Linked DNA regions of Spirulina major PCC 6313. The protein of the gene in region 2 binds, or shares a complex with, the protein of the main gene of each other region. Links are inferred from orthologs where the notes say so. Each region holds a gene or a part of one and is shown on either strand. Other genes may lie near its edges.

The links. The genes of interacting proteins can lie anywhere in the genome.
Region 1: the proteins of arsC (region 2) and trxA are in contact, whole or in part, in an NMR structure (PDB 2IPA), measured with the Bacillus subtilis proteins. The link is inferred for Spirulina major PCC 6313 from one-to-one orthologs.

The regions. Positions count from the first base shown.
Region 1 is NZ_KV878783.1:1,352,116-1,356,862, forward strand. What follows is about bases 1,010-3,764. They hold trxA (thioredoxin), read right to left. Parts: upstream 2,669-3,764; coding sequence 2,351-2,668; downstream 1,010-2,350. Other genes in these bases: SPI6313_RS05790 (LOG family protein), read right to left, coding at 1,119-2,180; SPI6313_RS05800 (NCS2 family permease), read right to left, coding at 3,123-3,764. Outside these bases: SPI6313_RS05785 (L-histidine N(alpha)-methyltransferase), read left to right, coding at 1-882; more of SPI6313_RS05800, read right to left, coding at 3,765-4,520; SPI6313_RS05805 (aspartate aminotransferase), read right to left, coding at 4,657-4,747. UniProt on the Bacillus subtilis protein: Participates in various redox reactions through the reversible oxidation of its active center dithiol to a disulfide and catalyzes dithiol-disulfide exchange reactions.
Region 2 is NZ_KV878783.1:3,533,092-3,537,980, reverse strand. What follows is about bases 1,360-4,256. They hold arsC (arsenate reductase, glutathione/glutaredoxin type), read left to right. Parts: upstream 1,360-2,557; coding sequence 2,558-2,956; downstream 2,957-4,256. Other genes in these bases: SPI6313_RS15555 (four-carbon acid sugar kinase family protein), read left to right, coding at 4,015-4,256; SPI6313_RS15560 (sulfite exporter TauE/SafE family protein), read right to left, coding at 3,135-3,896; arsB (ACR3 family arsenite efflux transporter), read left to right, coding at 1,360-2,457. Also shown: SPI6313_RS15580 (manganese efflux pump), read right to left, coding at 122-691; SPI6313_RS15575 (ArsR/SmtB family transcription factor), read left to right, coding at 904-1,233; more of arsB, read left to right, coding at 1,300-1,359; more of SPI6313_RS15555, read left to right, coding at 4,257-4,889. UniProt on the Bacillus subtilis protein: Catalyzes the reduction of arsenate [As(V)] to arsenite [As(III)]. In vitro, can dephosphorylate para-nitrophenyl phosphate (pNPP).

The DNA.
Region 1 (4,747 bases), 2.2 Mb from region 2 along the record:
TGGGAAGCGTTAAATGTGCAACAAGACCAAGCCCCGATCAGCAGTGCCAAAACTGACGAGGCATTTTTAAAACGGGTTTGCATCCATCTCTTTCAAACGGAAACAGGATGCGATCGCTGGAACCTAATCGACATCGGCGCGGGCAATCCTCAACTGGTGCGGAAATTGGTGGGGACATTTCTCGAAAATCATTGCCTCAACACCTACGTGGCCCTGGACATTAGCCCCGATCTCCTCACCCTTTCAGAAACCACCCTCACCACTTGGTTCCCAACCTTGCCTTGGCGCGGTCAACAGTGGGATTTTGAACGCGACCCGATGCCGGAAGCGATCGCTTCCTATCGCCAGACTCCCCAAGCAGCTTCAAATCTTTACCTCTATCTCGGCGGCACGTTCTGCAATGTGGGCGATCGCATCGCCGTCCTCAAAAATATCGCCGCCGGGATGGAGCCGGGCGAATGGCTCTGCATCAGCTTTAGTGTTGATTTTCGCGATGCGGGCCCCCGTGAATTTGACCCTACCCACCACATATCCCACCAAGCCAGCCAATTCATCCTCAACAGCTTCGGCATTCACCCAGACCACGCTGAAATTGTCGGCTATTTTGACCCCGATTGGAGCGGCTACAAAACTGACATTCGCCTCCAGGCTGATTATCAACTTCGGGTTGATTATCCAGACGGAGAACAGGACGCGATCGCCTTCCAGGCCGGCGACGCGATCAACATCTATCGCTTCTTTTCCTATGGGATCGAACCCGACACCAGCGCCCCTCAGATCCTCGCCGACTTCCAAACCGCCGGCCTCGAAATCCTCTCCTACCGCATCGAAGCCCTCCTCTCCCGCGCCATGATCGTCTGTTGTCGAACCGGGGCGGGTTAATGGTTAACGCTGCGCCCGCTGATATAGCGATCGCGTCCCTGTTGTTTGGTGCTGTGAGCGAAAGACTCAGGATTCGCCCCTTGTTTGAGATATACCTTAAGCGGTGGGTTACGGTGGATTGCTAAATTGCGGTGATAGCGGGGGTTTAAGCCGTCTAATCCACCCTACGATCGCGCCTCATTTTGGCTGGGCCATGGCATTGGTGTGAGACCCAAGAGCCAGGGTGCGATCGCGCTTTACTTGCGTTCTGGGTGGTCACTTTCGGGTAAAAAAGCGCCCAATTGATTGATTTTGCTGATCATTTGGATCAGGCGGGCCGCGTCCTTTTGGTTGAATTCAAACTGTAAGCGGGGTAAATGGAGTGTGCCGTCATCCTGTTCTGCGGGGAGTGCGGTGCATTTTTCGATCGTGCCCTGCACTAAAATGTCGCTAAACTCACGGTTGAGAAATGCGATCGCATCGTCGGCTAGTTCACTATTCAAGCGCATCACAAACTTGTGATCCACATAGCGGCTCGAATGATAAACCCGATAAAAGCGGTTAATCACCCCACAGGCGAGATCCAGATCATCGGTAATTGTGTAGATGCTGGGGTCATCGGGGCTGATTAAGCCTTCCCGCAGCAGGTGTTCGCGGATATGGTCGTCGAGGGAATTCCAATAGTCGCTACCCGGTTCATTGATCAACACCACTGGGGCGGGGCCATATTTCCCCGTTTGCAAGAGGGTCAAACTCTCAAAGGCTTCGTCTAACGTGCCAAATCCACCGGGAAATAAAGCGATCGCATCACTTTCCCGCAGGAAAAACAGCTTCCGCGTGAAGAAATATTTAAAGCTCATCAGCTTGTCATCCCCAGCAATGTACGCATTCGCCCCTTGCTCAAAGGGAAGCTGAATATTTAAACCAAAAGACTGCTCACGGCCTGCGCCTTCATTGCCCGCCGCCATGATGCCATCCCCCGCGCCGGTAATCACCATAAACCCCTGTTGGGTCATGCGGTGGGCAAAATCCACAGCCATCTTATAAATGGGTTGATCCGCCGGGGTACGGGCCGAGCCGAAAATACTCACTTTGCGAATGTGGCGATGGGGATAGAAGACCTGGAAACCACCTTCAAGGTCTTCCATCGCAGCGGTGAGAATTTTCCAATCGAGGCGATCCACCTGTTCCTCAGTGAGCCGGAGGATCACATTCAGAGCACGTTTAACATATTTTTGATGCTGGAGCTTGTCCCAGCGATCGAGCAGTGTAGTGAGAGCATGGCTCAGATCGTCGGGGGCTGCGTCTGGAGTAACCATAGGAGCGAGGAGGGAGTAAGGTGATCTATTTTACCGGAATTCCGGACGGGAATTGAAAGATCGCCGCTGCTCCGCGACTCTGAGGTGTTACGCCCTAAACCAAACCCCTCTGGGTTGAAAGAGGGGTTTGGCTCAGGGGTGCGATCGCTTGCAAGTCTGAACAGCAATGTTTAAAGATATTTTTCGAGGGTACTGGCTAGAGTCGTTTTCGGAACCGCCCCAACCACCATATCAACACGCTGACCTTCTTTGAAGATCATCAACGTGGGAATACTCCGAATCCCATATTGACTTGCCACAGCAGGGTTCTCATCGGTATTGAGTTTGACCACTTTTACTTTGCCATCATATTGTTGAGCAATTTCGTCAACGACGGGAGCAACCATTCGGCAGGGCCCACACCAAGGTGCCCAAAAGTCAACAAGGACGGGAATGTCGCAATCTAATACAACGGCTTTAAATTCTTGATCTGTAACTGGTTCGGTCATTGGGTTGGGATTCCTTTACCGGTCTATCATTATACTGGGTAATTCTAACATAGTAAAAGCACCCATTCCTCCATATCTTAGGGAACTGATTTGAACGTTAACACGATTGTGTTTCTTAAGACTTGGAGCGTTGCGTTTGCCGGGTTAAGCAACCCTAGGGCATTCGGCGGTGGGGATTGAGGGGTGGCGGAGAGAACGGAGCATGGCACGAAAAAACCGCCCAATCGCTTGGGCGGGAAAGTGGTGTGAGGAGTGAACGGAAACTTTCGTCTCCGCACAATTCCATTGTAAGGTACTGCTTTAGTTTTGCCAGGTTTCGTTGATTAGATTGGGGGCGAAACGCTCAGGAGGACGCGATTGAGTTCGGGAATCTGTCTCTTATTTTTTCATGCGTTGTAGAGTGGCGTAGGGGTCAGGTTCAACTGATTCTTATTCTTTAGTCAATCTGTCTCAGTTATGCGATCGCAAACTTAACCACAAAGAGAACCGCCAACACCCACATCGCAACTTTGGTTTCTTGGAATTTGCCTTGCATGGCTTTGATGACCGGATAGGTAATCAACCCCACCGCCAGACCTTCAGCGATGGAATAGCTCAACGGCATAATCAAAATGGTTAAAAATGAGGGGATCGACTCCGCCGGATCATCCCAACGAATATAGCGCAAACTGCCCGCCATTAAGACCCCCACAATCACCAACGCCGGAGCCGTGGCAAATCCCGGAATCGCCGCCAAGAGGGGAATAAACAAAATCGACAGGGCAAACAAAACCGCACTGCTCACCGCCGTTAAGCCGCTGCGCCCGCCTTCGGCGACACCGGACGCGGATTCGATGTAGCTGGTGACAGTGGATGTGCCCAGGAGTGCGCCAGCGGTGGTGCCGATGGCATCGGCCATGAAGGCTTTATTCACGTTGGGAAATTCGCCCTCGTCATTAATGTAGCCGGCTTTGATGCCCAACCCGGTCAGGGTTCCCACGGTATCGAACAAGTCCACAAACAGGAAGACAAAAATCACCGAGACGAGTTGCCCAATGTTGATGCTGCCGAGTTGACCGATCCCGACAAAGGCCTGACCGATCAGGTCAACGGGAAGTTGGGGCAGGGCGACGAGGCCTTCCGGGGGGGAGGCAATGCCAAGAATCCAGCCTAAAATTGCGGTGGCGAGGATGCCCCAGAGCAGAGCACCTTTGACCCGACGCGCTACGAAGGCGGCGGTGATGAAGATACCCGCGATCGCCATTAAGGTATTGGGATTACTCAGATCGCCGAGGGTGGTGATCGTGGCTTCGTAGGGGACGATTAGCCCCGCGCCGCCCACTTCAGTGCTGCCAGAAAGGGCGATGTAGGCGATGAATAGACCGATCCCGGCGGCAGTGGCGTGTTTGATGCATTCGGGAATGACGTTGACGATCTGGGCGCGAACATCCGTGAGGGTGAGCACGATGAAGATGATGCCTTCGATGAACACCGCTGCGAGGGCAACGCGCCAATCAACCCCCAGCCCAATCACGACGGAGAAGGCAAAGTAGGCGTTTAAGCCCATGCCGGGGGCGAGGGCGAAGGGAAAGTTGCCGTAGAGACCCATGATCAGGGTGGCGATCGCGGCGGATAGGGCCGTTGCGATCGCAATTTCACCAAACAGATCCCCGGATTCTTCGAGGAAAATCGCGTTGGAGAGAATCACCGGGTTGACGACCAAGATATAGGCCATGGTGAAGAAGGTTGTGATCCCGGCCATCACTTCAGTGCGGACATCGGTTTGCAGTTCCGCGAGATGAAAAAATTTGCTTAACCCACGTTCCGGTTCCGGCGTGGGGGGTTGAGGGTGCGAGACGGAATCAGGAGTCATACGGCACAGAATCACCAAAATTTACAGGGGCAATTGTAAAGGGTTTGATGAAATTGCATAGTACGACAGATACAAAGTGCTCAAGATGGGGCGCGATCGCCCTTGAGATCCACCCCCATCTGGTTGGGTCTGCGAATTAGTGAGAGGGGACGGTGCTGTAGTCGTAGCGAATCCCGGCCTGTTTGAGGCGGTTGATCGCTTCACCGAGGCGATCGCAATCAGCGATC
Region 2 (4,889 bases):
ATAATGCCCAAGCCCTGCACCAAGCCATGTTACAAACCATGCAAACCCATCCCGACCCGCGCAACTGGGCCGCCTTTACCCTGATTGGCGAGGCGGATTGAGGGGTGGCGATCGCAAGGGATTAAGCCCAGGATGCGTAAACGCCCAGGAGAATTAACCCTAAACCCGCTAACCAATCGAGGCGACACCGTTGCCATTGGTGGGTCAAAAGTCGCCCCAACCACACGCCACCCCCAATCATCACCAAACTGGAAAGCAAGCTTAAGCTGCTGGTTGTTGCTACATCAAGGTGGGTCATCCCGGCGCTGATGCCGGTGCCGATGTTGCTGAGGGTGAGGGCTAACCCCAAAAGCACTGCATCGCGGAGACTCATGCCATTGTTAACGGGAGGCGCATCAGCAGGCGAGATCGGCGCGTGACGCGATCGCCAAAACTGCACCAGTACCACCACCCCAATGACAATTAACAGCGAACTCCCCAAGGATTGTGCCCATTGAGGCGAAATGAGGGAGGCGATCTCATTCCCTAAACTCATGGAACAAAGGGTGCTAATCCCGGAAAGGGAGGCGATCGCACCATTGGCTAGCCAGCCAATCGTTAAGCGTTTAAAGCCATAGGCAACCCCCACCGCTAAATTATCTAGATTGGTGGACACAGAGAGGATAGCAGCAGTGACGATCGTGTCTATCATGGCTCTAGTCTCAGTGGTGAGGGATAAATCAAGCTACGGTAGTAAGGGTGACTATTCCGCACAGGTGCTGAATGGGGGGGCAGAGTTGCGATCGCTTCCTCATATCTGTTGCGAAACAGAACAGACCGCAACAGTGGGTCATGAAACAGGATCACAACGTCGCTATTGTGACACATCCCTTCAAGATTTGTAACAGAATAGGTTAACCCCCCATGACGCTCAACACCACTGATCCCCAAACCTTAGCGACCTTGCGCGATCGCTTTCATGCCCTGTCCGATGGGTTGCGGTTGGAGGTGCTGGCCATCCTGCGCGATGAAGAGCAATGTGTGTGCGACTTGTGCGATCGCCTCGCCGTTGCCCAGTCAAAACTCTCCTTCCATCTCAAAATCCTCAAAGAGGCGGGTCTCATTCAATCTCGCTCCCAAGGCCGTTGGGTTTATTACCGCCTCGATGGTGAGGCGATCGCGCAACTCGAAACCGCGATCGCCCAATTTCGCCCCACCACCGCGCCGAAACCCGCTCGCTATTGTGATTCATAGTTCATCAACTTTTTTTGATGTATTTCTGTTACGCTATATCCATCAACTTTTTTTGATGTGAGCGTGATGAATCCTCAACCCAGCCTCAACCCTACCGCCATCCAAGCCGGGGGCAAACTCAACCGCTTTGAAAAATACCTGACGCTTTGGGTGTTTCTCTGTATTGGGGCGGGCATTCTCTTGGGGCGGTTGTTGCCTGGCGTTGCGATCGCCCTCGACGCGCTCAGTCTTTATCACGTCTCGATTCCCATCGCCCTCTGTCTCTTTGCCATGATGTACCCGATCATGGTCAAAATCGACTTTTCCCAAGCCGTCAAAGCCGCCAAAACCCCAAAACCCGTCGCCCTCACCCTCGTGATCAACTGGCTCGTCAAGCCCTTCACCATGGTGCTCTTCGCCCAGTTCTTCCTCGGCAATCTCTTCCGCCCCCTCCTCACCACCACCGAACTGATTCGCGGTACAGAAACCCCCCTCGCCAGTTCCTACATCGCCGGCGCGGTCCTCCTCGGCATTGCCCCCTGTACCGCCATGGTCTTGATGTGGGGCTACCTCTCCTACAGCAACCAAGGCCACACCCTAGTGATGGTGGCGGTGAACTCCTTGGCGATGCTTTTTCTCTACGCGCCCTTGGGAAAATGGTTGCTCGCGGTGAATGATTTAAGCGTGCCGTGGCAAACCATTGTCTTTTCGGTATTGATCTATGTAGGTTTACCCCTCGCGGCAGGCATGGCAAGCCGCGTCTGGATTCTCCGTCATCGGGGCCGCCCTTGGTTTGATCAGGTTTTCCTGAAAAAACTGGGGCCGATTTCCACCCTCGCCCTGTTGATCACGCTGGTTCTCCTCTTTGCCCTCAAAGGCGATTTAATCATTCAACATCCGCTGCATATTCTCCTCATTGCTGTGCCGCTGTTGTTGCAAACAACGATCATTTTTGGTTTGACCTATGTGGCGGCGTGGGTGTTGAAGCTGTCCTACGAGGATGCGGCTCCGGCGGCGTTGATTGGGGCGAGTAATCATTTTGAAGTAGCGATCGCCACCGCCGTGATGCTCTTCGGTCTCAACTCCGGAGCTGCCCTAGCCACCGTCGTCGGGGTCTTAATTGAAGTGCCGGTGATGCTGCTTTTGGTGGAATTTTGCAAAAAAACGGCCTTCTGGTTTCCCCGTGAACCCGAAAAAGCCACCCTCTGCGATCCCCGTTGTGTCACGGCCCTACCGGATCGCTAGGTTCACTTTGGGGGACAGAAAGATCTGGCTCAACTCCCGTTACCTGCGCAAGGCATGAAATTTCGCCTCCGTTATTCTCAACCCAACCCAAAAACAAACGATGAAAACCATCATGTTCGTCTGCAAGCGCAACTCCTGCCGGTCACAAATGGCCGAAGGATTCGCGAAAACCCTCGGTGCTGGCATTCTTCAGGTCACATCCTCCGGCTTAGAGGCCAGTCGAGTTCACCCCACTGCGATCGCCGTCATGGCCGAATTGGGGATCGACATCCGCGATCAAACCTCCGATCCGCTCACAGCGTTTAATCCCGAAAACTACGATGGGGTGATTTCCCTCTGTGGTTGTGGGGTCGATTTGCCCGAAGCATGGGTCTTACGGCCCCTCTTCGCCGATTGGCAACTCGATGACCCCGATGGTCAACCCTTAGACACCTTTCGACGGGTTCGGGATGAAATCAAAACCAAGGTGAGCCAACTGATCGCACAATATTCCCCCTGAATCCCGCGCATAAAACAAGTGTCACGACACAACTAAAGTCAGGCTTGATTGTAGGGTGAGTTAGGCGGCTTAAACGCTTGCTATATCTGAAATTCAGCAATCCGCCGTAACCCACCCATTAATTAAAGTGTGTCACGCCCCTAGGGAAAACTACGCCGAACTGCGGCACAGACCGCGATTAAAACCCAAACCCCAAAAATTGCCGCTGTTGCCAAAACAGAAACAGCCCACTCGCACCGATAAAAATCACCACCAACCGCCGGAATTGTTGATCACTGATTTTCGTCAGTACCCATTGCCCTAAATAATTTCCCGGCAACGCGGCAACTCCGATCACTAGCCCATAGCCAAAGGTCTGCCAACTTAAAATCCCAAACAGACCATAGGCCAATAATTTCACCAGATGCACCCCCAGCACATTGAGGGATTTCGTGGCGAGCATTTCCTCCTTGTTGAGGCCGTAGCCGAGATAGAAGGGGTGCAAAATCGGGCCCGTAGAACCGATCAGCCCGGAAAAGAAGGCGTAGAAAAATCCCAGGGGCAGAAACATCCAGGCGGCCATTTTGTTCCGGGGTAGGGTGGATGAGTTGGAGTCGGGGCGATCGCGCAACAAGCCCAGCACCGACAGCAACAAAAAGATTGCCAACAGCAAACTCAGCCATTCAATCCGAGTCCGGCTCAGGACAAACGCTCCCAACACCGCCCCCACCGTTGCCCCCGGCAAACACCATACCACCACCCGCCATTCAATCTGCCGCCAATAAATCCAGACCCGTTGCCCATTGCCGAACAACATTCCCGTCGTCAAAACCGGCGGCACAACCACCGGGCCCAACAACGCGCTAATCACGGGAATCAAAATCAGGGGACTGCCGCCCCCGATTAAGCTACTCAGTAACCAAGCAGCACTACTTGCCAACGCTAACCAAACGATGATCACTTACCCATTTCCCAACAGTCTTTTCATAATTTAACGAAAAATTAATATTTTCCGTGAGTAATGCCCCATCCCGCGCTAGGCTAACCAGTAACATTAACCCTCCTCAGAAGCGATCGCTATGTCTGCCCAAGCTGCCAACCGCCCCAAAATTATTGTCCTTGACGATGATCCCACCGGCTCCCAAACGGTTCACAGTTGCCTGCTGTTGATGCAGTGGGATGTGGATACGTTGCGCTTGGGGTTGGCTGATGCCGCTCCGATTTTTTTCGTGCTCACCAATACCCGCGCCCTCGCTCCCGATGAAGCCACCCGCATTACCCGCGAGGTTTGCCACAATCTCCGCCTTGCCCTCGATGCAGAAGGGGTCACTGAATTTTTAGTGGTGAGCCGCTCCGATTCCACCCTGCGCGGTCATTACCCCGTGGAAACCGATGCGATCGCTGATGAACTAGGCCCCTTTGATGCCCATTTCCTCACCCCGGCATTTTTTGAAGGGGGACGGATTACCCGCAACAGCACCCATTACTTGCTGATCAATGGCGTGGAAACCCCGGTACATGAGACGGAATTCGCCAAGGATTCGGTGTTTGGCTATAGCACCGCATTTTTGCCAGACTATGTGGCGGAAAAAACCGGGGGACGGATTGCGGCGGATCAGGTGGAGCGGTTTGACCTGGAGGCAGTGCGATCGCACTGCCAAGATCGTTTAATGAATCTCACCGGGAATGTCTGCTGTGCCGTGGATGGCGAAACCCAAGCCGATTTTGACCGCTTTGCCACCGAACTCCTCAACGCCGCCGCCGAGGGCAAACGCTTTCTCTTCCGCAGTGCCGCCAGTCTCCTCACGTCCCTCGCCAAACTCGGCCCCCAACCGATCGCCGCCGAATCCATGGCTACCTACGGCCGCACCGAAAAACCTGGCGCGGTGATCGTCGGCTCCCACGTCAAAAAAACCACCGAGCAATTGATGGAATTACTCAAAGCTGACGGCGT